One region of the Vibrio agarivorans genome, then DNA from elsewhere that is predicted to be linked to it. Evidence: predicted binding sites of a transcription regulator. Region 1 holds the regulator's gene; each other region holds the start of a gene.
The links. The regulator PurR, encoded in region 1, represses purine synthesis genes. The targets are predictions, from matches to a motif close to TNANGNAAACGTTTNCNTNA.
Positions count from the first base shown of each region.

Region 2: purT (formate-dependent phosphoribosylglycinamide formyltransferase) is a predicted target of PurR. The motif match lies at 1,779-1,798, and genes of this name have one in related genera.
Region 3: QWZ05_RS15835 (NupC/NupG family nucleoside CNT transporter) is a predicted target of PurR. The motif match lies at 1,514-1,533, and genes of this name have one in related genera.
Region 4: QWZ05_RS17965 (inosine/guanosine kinase) is a predicted target of PurR. The motif match lies at 1,705-1,724, and genes of this name have one in related genera.

Region 1 is NZ_JAUFQF010000001.1:35,705-38,897, forward strand. Features, by position in the region: gene QWZ05_RS00190 (TfoX/Sxy family DNA transformation protein) at 129-719, opposite strand; cyclic di-GMP riboswitch class I at 831-941, opposite strand; gene purR (HTH-type transcriptional repressor PurR) at 1,085-2,092, opposite strand; gene torD (molecular chaperone TorD) at 2,284-2,937, opposite strand.
Region 2 is NZ_JAUFQF010000004.1:2,373,216-2,376,408, forward strand. Features, by position in the region: gene QWZ05_RS19435 (thiopurine S-methyltransferase) at 1-311, shown strand, start outside; gene purT (formate-dependent phosphoribosylglycinamide formyltransferase) at 537-1,712, opposite strand; gene QWZ05_RS19445 (SLC13 family permease) at 1,973-3,193, shown strand, end outside.
Region 3 is NZ_JAUFQF010000004.1:1,589,211-1,592,403, reverse strand. Features, by position in the region: gene QWZ05_RS15835 (NupC/NupG family nucleoside CNT transporter) at 96-1,358, opposite strand; gene QWZ05_RS15830 (TatD family hydrolase) at 1,575-2,348, opposite strand; gene QWZ05_RS22420 (DUF5363 family protein) at 2,338-2,406, opposite strand; gene yaaA (peroxide stress protein YaaA) at 2,497-3,193, opposite strand, start outside.
Region 4 is NZ_JAUFQF010000004.1:2,034,298-2,037,490, reverse strand. Features, by position in the region: gene QWZ05_RS17970 (aquaporin) at 1-224, shown strand, start outside; gene QWZ05_RS17965 (inosine/guanosine kinase) at 330-1,634, opposite strand; gene mnmA (tRNA 2-thiouridine(34) synthase MnmA) at 1,923-3,044, shown strand; gene hflD (high frequency lysogenization protein HflD) at 3,129-3,193, shown strand, end outside.

The sequences.
Region 1 (3,193 bases):
CTCCTGTCGCTGATTTAAGATGATGAATCACTTACGTATAGAGACAGGATAGGTGTTAAATTTCTTTCAATCAAAATAAACAAAGTCAGCAATTAGCTGACTTTGTTTATTTTATAAAATCCGATTGGCTAGTTTATTTGATTCGCTAGGCTTTCACGTTGTGTCTGTGGAATCACTGTCCAGTGAGTGCCACGAATTGCCCCTTCAAGAGAGTAGAGCAGCTCTAAGCTAACAGGCGTCGTGTGGGATTCTTGAATGGCTTGATAAGCGCGCACCGCCCCCGCTTCTTCAAGTTGGGTGACAGTCTCGATTCCTGCTTTTTTCAACATTCGCTCGGTCGCTAGGCGAAGATTTGGCAGATCTTTCAAGCGTTGTGGCTTGGTTGTCTCTTGCTTTATCTTGTCTTCAGTTGCGGCTTTAAGTGCAACTTGAGCAACCTTTAGCAGTTGATTCTGTTCATTGACCCAGGTGTCTGGCAGTTGAAAATACTTAGTGACAACGGGGAAACCACGCTTTTCATAGACGTAAGGTTCCAGTTTATGTTCTGAAATAGCAGAATCCAACGCAGCACATTTACGCACATGCAGTTTGTTTTTGACAACCAATGCAAACATGGTGTCATTGACGAATATGCCAAAGCCGCCAAACATTGATCGGGACTTGACACTGCCAAGTTGCTCGAATAAGCGCATCGAGTCTTTTAATATCGGTTTATCCATGCTTTGTAATCTCGGTGAAGAAACATTCACGCCACCAAATTCAGGCCCGAGAGAATAGCAAAAACAACACAAACTTATGTCATAGAAAGGTTATGCTAGTGTAGTTTTACCATCGGCAACCCCGCTACCTTTCCATAATTATATCATAAACATGAATAAAATGACTGGTTAAGGCCGGAGGCTTTGCGTCCCACCTTCTCAGATGGTTTGCCCTGTGCGTGGCTTTAAGAGAGCATAATGAAAAGCGGAATAGGTATCACATCTTCAAGATCGATAGTGTGATGTTGATTCCAAAAAATAACCCTGACATTTTGCATTTGTATGCATAGTGTCAGGGTTATTAAATTTGTTATGAAATCAGACGCTTAATTATTAAGGTTGCGTACCGTTAAACGCTCAACAATTTCTGGGTGCATTTCAAACACACGCTTATCGTGCTCTTTGTCTTTGATGCGCTCCAGAAGGATTTCAAATGCATTCTTACCCACACGGCGTTTCGGCTGGTGAACGGTCGTTAGTGGTGGTGAGAAGTATTCTGCAAGCTCGATGTTGTCATAACCGATAACAGACATATCATCAGGAATACGGATGCCATTCTCTTGTAGACGACTCATTAGGCCTAAAGCCATGGTGTCATTGAAACAGAACACAGCGGTTGGCTTTTCATCCATCGCTGCGATTTTATCTGCCGCTAATACCGCAGTATCACACTCGAAATTACCTTCTAAAATCCAGTCTTCCACAACGTTAAGTTTTGCTTCACCCATCGCGCGGCGGAAACCGTTAATTCGCTCTTTACAAGCCGCCTTCTCGAAGTGACCGCTCAAACAAGCGATGTTTTTATGGCCATTGTCGATAAGGTATTTAGTTGCGAGATAGCCACCTTCTTCCGAGTTATCGATAATCTTATCGGCTTGTGATGTTTCAGGACCCCAATCCATGATCACTTTAGGAATATCAGGGTGGCCGTTTAACATTTCACTCAGTTCTTCAGTCAGGTCTGAACACATCACCAAGATACCATCAACACGCTTTTCAGCGAGCATGCGGATGTAGTCACGTTGTTTCTCGTAGATACCGCCCGTATTACAAAGGATAAGTGTGTAGCCTTGACGGTAGCAGTAGCTTTCTACGCCGTCGATAACCTCAGAGAAGAATAGATTGGTAGATTGAGTCACCAGCATACCGATGGTACGCGTGGTATTACATTTCAAACTACGAGCGACAGCACTAGGAGCGTAGTTAAGCTCTTTTACTGCCTTATTTACTTTTTCTTGAGTTGTTTCAGCTACAAATCGCGTTTTGTTGATGACATGCGATACAGTGGTAGTAGAGACACCGGCAAGACGCGCAACATCTTTAATAGTGGCCATAGGAGTGGTCCTTAATTGTATTTCTTATTTACCGCACGTTGCTCAGCGTTGTCTTCAACCAAATATGAGCCGTGTTGCGGTAGTCGCCTAGGGAAAAAACCAAATAAAAAACCGCTTTATCGAAAGCGGTTTAAAAATATCCGAGTATTCTAGACTGCTATCGTTAGCGACGCAATCTTAATCGTTTTTGATTAAGATGGTTCGTCCAGTAGATATAGACAGTCTAGCTCAAGAAATGCAACTAATAGACTACTCACGGCAGAATAGAAGCCAAACTCGTCTTTTTGCTGACAAAGTGCATTAAATTGCGGGGTCCAGCTCAAGATATGTTGACGAATGAACTCGGCTTGTTCAACCAAGGCACTATTAAGGTGTTTTTCTTGTTCTAATTCGTTTGAGCGAATGATTAGGTTACCAAGAAAATCGAGCTCTATTGCAATGTGGTCTGCGGGCTCGTTCAGAGCTTGGCTGACTTGAATGTTGTGAGCCGCTAAGACTTTGGTCATTTCTTCAGCCGGCTTACCGTTGAGGTTACCCGATTTGTCCAAATAGATAGAGGCATAAGGCAACGCGCCTTCTTTATCTGATTTTAGAAACAGTTCACAGAAATCTGCGGAAAGCTCAAGCTGGGCATCTTCACGGTCTTGTAGGCGATTGAGTGCATCCACCAACTTATCAACGGGCTTTTTCAGCTGAATATTTTCACCAAGGCCTGCCAAGAATGCGCGAATTTCAGGGCTTTGGTATTGCTCAAGTCCTTGTTCATCAAGCTCACTGGCGAATAGGCTAGACAGCCACCAATAAATCTCTGCGCGTTTTTCGTTGAACGCTTTGATCTCTTCAATCACACGAAGCTCCAAATCATCTATGGATAAGTTTTAAGTATAATCTGACTCTGATGCAGTTGCTCATTAGAGTCCTATCTATCTGATAGGTGGAGTATAAAGGGAAAATGTGAATAGTGTTATCGGCATCTGTGTCAGAAAGTGATGGTTTATAGCTAATTGTGTTTAGCGCTGAGCGGGACGAACAACTTTCAGTTACCAATTTAGAGCATAGAGTTGCTTATTGAAATGAAGGTGTAGGCGGCGAAAGACCGGG
Region 2 (3,193 bases), on a different contig from region 1:
TAGAGTTAGTCTACGATCGAGCCGCTCTTATCGCATTGCCCATTGAGATGCGAGCGGAATATGCTCAGCGTATTGATGCACTGTTAAAGCCTGGCGGGAGAATTCTTCTGGTGACTCTTGAATATGACCAATCGGAAATAGCAGGCCCTCCATTCGCAGTATTAGAGAATGAAATTCAAACTCTGTTTAAGAAATACACCATCGAGCGACTTGCAACCGATGTAGCCGATGAGCAGCATCCTAAACGTGCAGAAAAAGGCTTGAGTCATTTTGCTGAGAGCGTCTTCCTGTTACAAAAGCCGAGCGTATGATCATTGACGTGGCCTATCGAGTAGCTATTGGGTTTTGACTGACGCGGATAGTCACTAATGCGGATTGTAACTAACGTGGATAGCTACTAGCGTTGATAGTTACTAACGCTTGAATACAACAAAGCCCTTATTATCCATGCGTATTAATAAGGAAGTAAGGGCTTTGAACGTATTAACGGGCCTGTAAAATCACGCTATCCGTTAATTTAAACTCACTGAACGAGCCTAGTAGCTGATCTTAACCTGTTTAGTCGCTTCCACAGCGTCTTCTACTGCTTTTTCGATAGAGTTGCGGCGTGTAACAATCACTCCAAGGCGACGGCGACCATCAATATCTGGCTTACCGAAAAGACGAATTTGCGTTTGTGGTTGCGCAACTGCTTGGGCAATACCATCAAACTGAATGTCTTGAGACGTGCCTTGGCCCAAAATGACCGCTGATGCTGCTGGGCCAAACTGAGTAATGGCAGAAATAGGCTGGCCAGTAAATGCACGAACGTGCAATGCAAACTCTGACATGTCTTGAGACATCAGAGTTACAAGTCCAGTATCGTGTGGGCGAGGAGAGACTTCATTGAAGATCACTTTATCGCCTTTTACGAAAAGCTCCACACCAAAGATACCGTAACCACCAAGTGCATTAACGATTTGTTCTGCCGTGTATTCTGCGGCTTTCAAGGCAGTATCAGACATCGCTTGTGGCTGCCAAGACTCGCGATAGTCACCATCTTCTTGGCGATGGCCAATAGGTGCACAGAAGTGAACGCCATCAACTGCACGAACGGTCAGTAGAGTGATCTCATAATCAAAGTCGATAAAGCCTTCAACAATCACACGGCCAGCACCTGTGCGGCCGCCTTCTTGAGCGTATTCCCAAGCTTGGTCGACATCTTCCAGTGTTTTAATCACACTCTGGCCTTTACCAGAAGAGCTCATTACCGGTTTACAAACACAAGGTACGCCCACTTCATTAACCGCAGCAACAAACGCGTCATAGTCGTCAGCAAACTGGTAAGGGGACGTTGTTAGGCTTAACTCTTCAGCCGCAAGGCGGCGGATGCCTTCACGGTTCATCGTCAGTTTCGTCGCCTTCGCTGTTGGAACGACATTCAAACCTTGCTGCTCTAGCTCAACCAATGTATCAGTCGCGATCGCTTCAATCTCTGGCACAACGTAATCTGGCTGCTCTTTTTCGATAAGCGCTGCGAGTGCATCACCATCAAGCATATCTAGCGCGTAGCTGCGATGAGCCACTTGCATCGCAGGTGCGTTTTCGTAACGGTCACAAGCAATCACTTCAAAACCTAGGCGCTGACATTCAATCGCCACTTCTTTACCTAACTCACCAGAACCGAGTAGCAATACTTTTGTTGCACTCTTCGCCGTCGCAGTACCAAACATAGAATAATCCTCTTAGTGCTTTCGCGATCATGATTAATAGCTGCGGATAATACTGTATCTTAGATGAAAAGCAAACGTTTGCGCGCGTTCGCTTACGGATTGTTCGTTATTGGTGGGATCAAGCGAAAACTCTGACTATTCATTGATCTAACGCTAAGTAATTAAATGTTACATTGAGCGAAAATGATGCAGTTAGGCGTTTACTTACTGAAAGTAAACGCTATTTGTTTATGGAACGCTTAAATGGAATTAGAGACGCTATGAAACTGTCGTTAAAATTCGTTATTCCCCTCGTTATACCGCTGATGATCTTGTTGCTACCAACAAGTGCTTTTCCTTTTGAGGGACTGACGATTATTCAACAACGTGTAATCGCAATTTTCTTTCTTGCTGCTTTGTGTTGGGTATTTGAACCCATTCCAATTTACGCTACTTCAGTAGTGGTGATTGTACTAGAGCTATTGTTACTCTCCGATAAGGGCATACTGTGGTTTAGAAGTGGGGAAGGCGAACCAGAGTTTGGTGAGCTGCTTGCTTATCAAGATTTGATGGCTACGTTTTCTAGCCCGATCATTATGCTGTTTCTCGGCGGCTTCTTTTTGGCTATGGCAGCAACCAAATACCGACTCGACGTTAACTTAGCGCGAGTGATGTTAAAGCCGTTCGGCAACCAACCTAAATATGTGATGCTCGGTTTAATGTTGATTACTGGTGTGTTCTCGATGTTTATGTCGAATACAGCAACCACGGCGATGATGCTCTCTATCCTTGCACCAGTGATTGCCGTGTTTGGCGCTGAAGATAAAGGGCGCATAGCACTCGCATTATGTATTCCTGTCGCTGCAAACATTGGTGGGATTGGTACGCCGATCGGCACGCCGCCCAACGCGATTGCACTTAAATACCTAGTCGATGAACACACCATTACATTTGGGGAGTGGATGGCGTTTGGTATTCCTTTCGTTGTTGTGATGATGGCCATTGCATGGGTGTTGATGTGTAGGTTGTATCCATCAGATCAAGAGACAGTTAACCTAGATATCAAAGGTAAGTTCCTGAAAACGCCAAAAGCCATCACGGTATATATCACCTTCGGCTTAACCATCCTTTTATGGCTGATGGGATCATCTCATGGAATGAACTCTTATACCGTTGCTTTAATCCCGGTGGCTGTGTTCTCAATGACAGGCATAATTAATAAAGAAGATCTGAAAGGGATCTCTTGGGATGTGTTATGGCTAGTCTCAGGCGGTATCGCATTGGGCCTTGCGCTAGATAAAACAGGGTTGGCCAAGTTGGTGGTAGGCAGTATTCCATTCGGCATTTTGTCACCATACGCGGTGCTAGTTGGTGCAGCTGCCCTCTGTTTGTTAATGGCGAACTTCATGTCACATACGGCAACGGCTAACTTGTTGATGCCAATTATGGCAGCGCTTGGTTTATCGATGGAAGGGCTTCTGCCATTGGGTGGCATCATGACT
Region 3 (3,193 bases), on a different contig from region 1:
TCAGTGTCTAGACCCCATAAACAAAAAAGCCCCGCAGCACGCTAATGCTACGGGGCGATATTTAAATGGCGTCTATATAATCTATCTCTACTTGATTAGAAAGATAGGAAGAAGCCAGCAATGGTTGCTGCCATCAAGTTAGATAGCGTACCAGCAATAACAGCTTTAACACCCATACGAGCGATGTCGTGGCGACGGTTAGGAGCTAGGCTACCTAGACCACCGAGTAGAATCGCAATAGAAGATAGGTTAGCGAAACCACATAGTGCAAATGCGATGATCGCTTGAGTCTTCTCAGACATAACTTGACCAGTTGCAGCGACTACTTGAGCATTTTCACCAACGTATGGTACAAAGTTTAGGTATGCTACGAATTCGTTTACAACCGTCTTCTGACCGATGAAAGAACCAGCGATTGTTGCTTCTTCCCATGGCACACCGATAAGGAATGCTAGTGGAGCAAAAATCCAACCTAGAAGAAGCTCTAGCGTTAGGTGTTCCATACCGAACCAACCACCAACGCCACCAAGGATGCCGTTAATTAGAGCGATTAGACCGATGAATGCTAGTAGCATTGCACCAACGTTTAACGCAAGTTGTAGACCAACAGACGCACCGCCAGCTGCAGCGTCGATAACGTTAGCAGGCTTGTCTTCGCCGCCGTCGATGTCATCGCCTAGATCGTCATTTGGCGTGTCAGTTTCAGGTTTGATGATCTTAGCGAATAGTAGACCACCAGGTGCTGCCATGAATGATGCTGCAACTAGGTACTCTAGAGGTACACCCATAGAAGCGTAACCTGCTAGTACACCACCAGCAACAGAAGCAAGACCACCACACATTACAGCGAATAGCTCAGATTGAGTCATACGCGGTACGAATGGACGTACAACAAGAGGTGCTTCAGTTTGACCAACGAAAATGTTTGCTGCTGCAGACATAGATTCCGCACGTGAGGTACCTAGTGCTTTTTGTAGACCACCACCAAGAACTTTGATGACCCACTGCATGATACCTACGTAGTAAAGTACAGAAATAAGTGCAGAGAAGAAGATTAGTGTTGGTAGTACTTGGAAAGCAAAGATGAAACCGATACCGTCAACAGAGAAGTTAACTAGGCTACCGAATAGGAAACCTGTACCGTCTTTACCGTAGTCAATAACGTTCTGTACACCTGCTGAGAAACCAGCAAGTAGGTCACGACCCCAAGGTACGTAAAGAACGAAACCACCGATTAGGAATTGGATAGCGAAAGCGCCACCAACAGTTCGTAGATTAATAGCTTTGCGGTTGTCAGACAGTAGTAGCGCGATGCCAAGTAGCACTGCCATACCAACCAGGCTCATAAACAGGCTCATAGTTTATGATTTCCTTATAGGTTATTTATTAGGCGTATTAGATAATGAAGCTCAAAAGCGGGGCAATTATACTCATCCCTGAAGGTATAAAGTAATGCCACCCTCACACTTTCTGAGAAGATTCATGACACACTCACTCAATATTGTGACACAGATCACGCAAACGTTTAAATGAGCATTCTGTCGATACAGAATATTTCGAGAAAATTCACATTTTCAAAACAGAGAAATGGAATTTTGCCAGATTTTTTGCGCAATCGTTTGCCTTTCGATTTGCTTAAGCTCTGAAAGTGTGCTGAGGATCACAGGTAATCGTTTAGGATGGTTAGGCTGACCCTGAAAATGATTAAGTGGCATGTCAGGTGCGTCAGTTTCAAGCAAAATACCTTCAAGAGGTAACCGTCTGATTGCATTGCGGGTTTTATTCGCCCTAGGATAAGTAATTACTCCACCTACGCCAATCAATATACCTTTTTCTAACAATTGCATCGCTTGCTGATAGCTGCCAGAAAAGCCATGTAACACACCACCATTGTGAATGGGAAATTGCTTTAGATTGCGCAACAGATCGTTATACGCCTTGCGGCAGTGCAACAGAACCGGAAGGCCAAGTTCGTTAGCTACCTGAATATGCTGTTGAAGAATTTGTTGTTGCAAACCCAACTCAACACTCACTAAAGCATCGAGGCCACACTCGCCTATCGCGATAGGTTTGACTGAGGTTTGGTGATAATAGGCGATCAGGTCATCAACCTGCTGTGTGGTGTTTTGATTAAGAAAATATGGGTGACAACCGAGTGCCCAGTCGATCTCGTTGTGATGCGCGGAGAGCAGCTCAAGTCTGTGCCAATTCTCTTCACCAATCGCAGGGATCAGTATTCGTTTAACCCCAACCTCTACCGCCTGACGTAACTGCGCATCAAAATCGTCGGCAAATACGTCAAAATCAAAGTGACAATGGGTGTCAAACAGGGGCGCCTCACTCGTCATGGGCAGGATCTTTCCTATGTGGCACACAGCTGCGTTTATTTTCTGGGGTTAATCCCATCGATGCGCACCAACGATCGTATTTGCCCAGCCACTTCTTCAACCATTGCCACATAGCGTTCACCTTTTTGTCAGCGAGTTGTGTTGAGTATTACTGCTCTTCGCGTTTAAACACCAACTCTTTGTCACTGCTCTCTTCTTCACTGAAGTAGTAACCTGCGACATCAAACTGCGTTAATGCTTCAATTGAGTCAACTTTATTATCAATAATATAGCGCGCCATCATGCCACGTGCCTTCTTGGCATAAAAACTAATTACTTTGTATTGACCGTTCTTACAGTCCTTAAAGACTGGCGTGATCACCGTGGCATCGAGCTGCTTTGGCTTCACCGCTTTGAAGTACTCATTCGATGCTAGGTTGATAAGTACGTTATCACCTTGCTCGCTAATCGCCTCGTTCAGTTTGTTAGTAATGATGTCACCCCAAAACTGATACAAGTTGGTGCCGCGCTCGTTGGCTAAACGCGTGCCCATCTCTAAGCGATACGGCTGCATGAGATCCAATGGCTTCAAGAGGCCATACAAGCCCGACAACATACGCAAGTGCTTCTGCGCATAATCAAAGCCATCGTAATCCAAACTTTCCGCTTCAAGACCGGTGTAAACATCCCCTTTAAACGCCAATATCGCCTGACGTGCGTTCTCTTGGGTAAACGTCTCGCTCCATTGCTCAAAACGCGCTACGTTCAGCCCTGCTATTTTGTCACTCACCTTCATAAGGGCAGAGACATCGCTTGGAGTGAGCTTGCGGCACTCTTTGATCAGCTCAGCAGAGTGCTCAACCAAC
Region 4 (3,193 bases), on a different contig from region 1:
AGGCAGGCTTTGCACCTTTAGCCATTGGATTTGGGCTGACTCTGATCCACCTTATCAGTATCCCTGTCACCAACACCTCAGTAAACCCAGCACGAAGTACAGGTGTTGCGATGTATGTCGGTGATTGGGCTGTCTCGCAGCTATGGCTTTTCTGGGTAGCACCGATTATTGGTGCGGTGCTTGGTGCGATTATCTACCGAGTAATTGCAACAAAAGAAGAGTAACTCCTTCTACTGAAAAGAAATGTTATCTTATCTTAAAGAAAAAGGCACACCATCAACCGGTGTGCCTTTGCAATTTATCGTTTATCGCCTGGGATAAAAATGTGATTAACGTTCCCAGTATGCCTCTTCAAGGCTATCTTCACGCTCAGGTAGGCCTTTAGATAGACGTGGAGAGTGCTGCGCCAAGACTTCATAACTTGCGCGGTTTGAGTATTTACAAACTTGCGAGAAAGACGAGTAAGTCAAGAAAGCGTGAGCGTGCTTGCTTGAGTTTGGTACATTCTCACGATGGTATTTGTTCGCAGCCATATCATGCAATAAAGCAGACAATGCCGCATCACCTGCACCATTGGTGTTTTTGATCTTCTCAGGACCGCCCATATAAGGCGCAATATGAGAGTAAACTTTAATCGCATTGTCACACAGTGACTTAGATACCGGGCGGCTAAACTCGTAACGGTTAAATTCTGCAATCGAGCCAGGTAATAGTGGTAGAGAAGTTTCTCGCTTCGATTCTTCTTCGGTGTAACCTGCCATGAACAAGCCAACAGGCCCTGCAGTACACAACACCAAATCAACCCAATCCAATGTCTTATCCGATGCTGCAAGCGGGTCAGCTTCACCAGTGAGGGCTTCGGCTTCATCTTCATTCATTGCAACAACAGTGATGTTGTCTTTCAAGAATTGCTGCCAGTATTCAGGATCGTCTTGAATCACGAACTTAGTGCCGAGCGTCAGTACAACCGGTACGTCATACTTCTTCGCATATTCAATGGCCTTCATTGTAGCAGCTGGCATTGGGTCGCCATCTTTACAACGCACTAGATAAGCCGTTAGCACTAATGCAGACGCACTTTCAAAAATCGCCTCAGGAATGCTCTCTGGACGAAGCTGGTTCATTTGGCCTTCACTAATCGCGAAAGTACGCTCGCCATCTTCAGTGATCAACGCAAAACAGCGACCAATCGCCCCTTCAACACCTTGTAGGTAGTTCAGATCCATACGGCTTGATGTGTTACACAGGTAACGATAGCCATAACTACCAATTTTGATCTCTTGGCTCATGACACCAAGTAACGTTGAGCGGTCATCGGCAAGCACCGAATAGTTGTGCAGCGTGTTACCAATCGTACCACCCGCATACTCATTGGTGATCAACTCAGACTGCTTAAGCTCGTTATAAAGCGCCTCAGCGGTCTCATCGTCAATCACAAGTGAGTGACCTTTACTCAAACCGTACTTTTCGATCAGTTCCGTGGTGACATTCGCTTCGATATCTACCAATGTTTGGTCAATACCGATGATGTGAGTACGCGACATGGTTTTGTCATCTTGAGCTTGGCTCACAAGTGGGTCACGTGCGTGGACAGGAAAATAGTGTTTCGATTTACGCTGGCCTGGAAATTTCATTTCGGATCTGCTTTGGAAAAGGAAAAAAGGCAGTTTACCCCTCTGTGTGACGTACATCAATTAATCAAACAAACGCAAACGTTTGCTTTATTATTTTACTCAGTTACAATCCGCATGCCTGAGCAAAAAGGCGCGCATTAGTGGTCATTTTCCAAAAATGATTTCGTATGGATCGAGACACCGATGCCAGCCAAGGAACGCTAGAATTGTGATTTCGATCTCGGAACTGTCACCGTGAAATAGTTTCTGTTAGAATCACCGTCCAGTTAAATTGAGTGGTGTTAAGTAATGTCAGATAACCGTTCTGCTAACAGCGATAAAAAAGTTATTGTCGGTATGTCCGGCGGTGTGGACTCGTCCGTTTCTGCCTATCTTCTAAAGCAACAAGGCTACCAAGTGGAAGGCCTGTTCATGAAGAACTGGGAAGAGGACGATAATGAAGAATACTGTACAGCTGCAGAAGATCTTGCTGATGCTCAGGCGGTCTGTGACAAGCTTGGTATTCACCTTCATACCATTAACTTTGCGGCTGAATATTGGGACAACGTTTTTGAGTATTTCCTTGCGGAATACAAAGCAGGTCGTACCCCTAATCCAGATATTCTTTGCAACAAAGAGATCAAATTCAAAGCCTTCTTGGATTTTGCAGACGACGTACTTGAAGCTGACTACATTGCGATGGGTCACTATGTACGCCGTTCATTCCCAGAAAATGGCGAAAAGCCACAAATGCTTCGTGGCATAGACGGCAACAAAGACCAAAGTTACTTCCTATATACACTAAGCAGTGATCAAGTGGCGCGCAGCCTATTCCCTGTTGGTGAGCTTGAAAAGCCTGAAGTACGCCGAATTGCTGAAGAGCAAGGTCTTATCACAGCTAAAAAGAAAGACTCAACAGGTATCTGTTTTATCGGTGAGCGCAAATTTACAGACTTCTTGTCTCGCTATTTGCCAGCGCAACCAGGTAAAATTGAAACACCTGAAGGTAAAGTCATCGGTGAACACCAAGGCTTGATGTACCACACGCTAGGTCAACGTAAAGGCCTGCATATCGGTGGTCAGAAAGGCGGTGGTGGTAACGAAGACCCATGGTACGTAGCAGAAAAAGATCTTAAGCGTAATGTTCTGATTGCAGTTCAAGGCGCGGAACACCCTCTGCTAAAATCACAAGGTCTAGTGGCTTCTCAACTGCATTGGGTAGATCGTGAAACAATCACTGAACCGTTTAAGTGCTCAGTGAAAACACGCTACCGCCAAACAGACATCCCATGTACGGTTGTCCCTGTAGATGAGAAGACGATTAAAGTTCTGTTTGATGAGCCTCAAGTTGCCGTGACTCCTGGTCAATCGGCAGTATTCTACCAAGGCGAAGTCTGTCTTGGTGGCGGTATCATCGAAGATCGCATCTGATGACTAATGACTATCGCTCGTTGAGTGATAGTCAATTTGAGACAATAAACTGTTAGCTATTTAGTTTTTAAGGAGAAGTAAAACGTGGCACACGACCTCTACGACCGCACAATTGCCTTTGCGGGTATTTGCCAAGCGGTGTCCCTAGT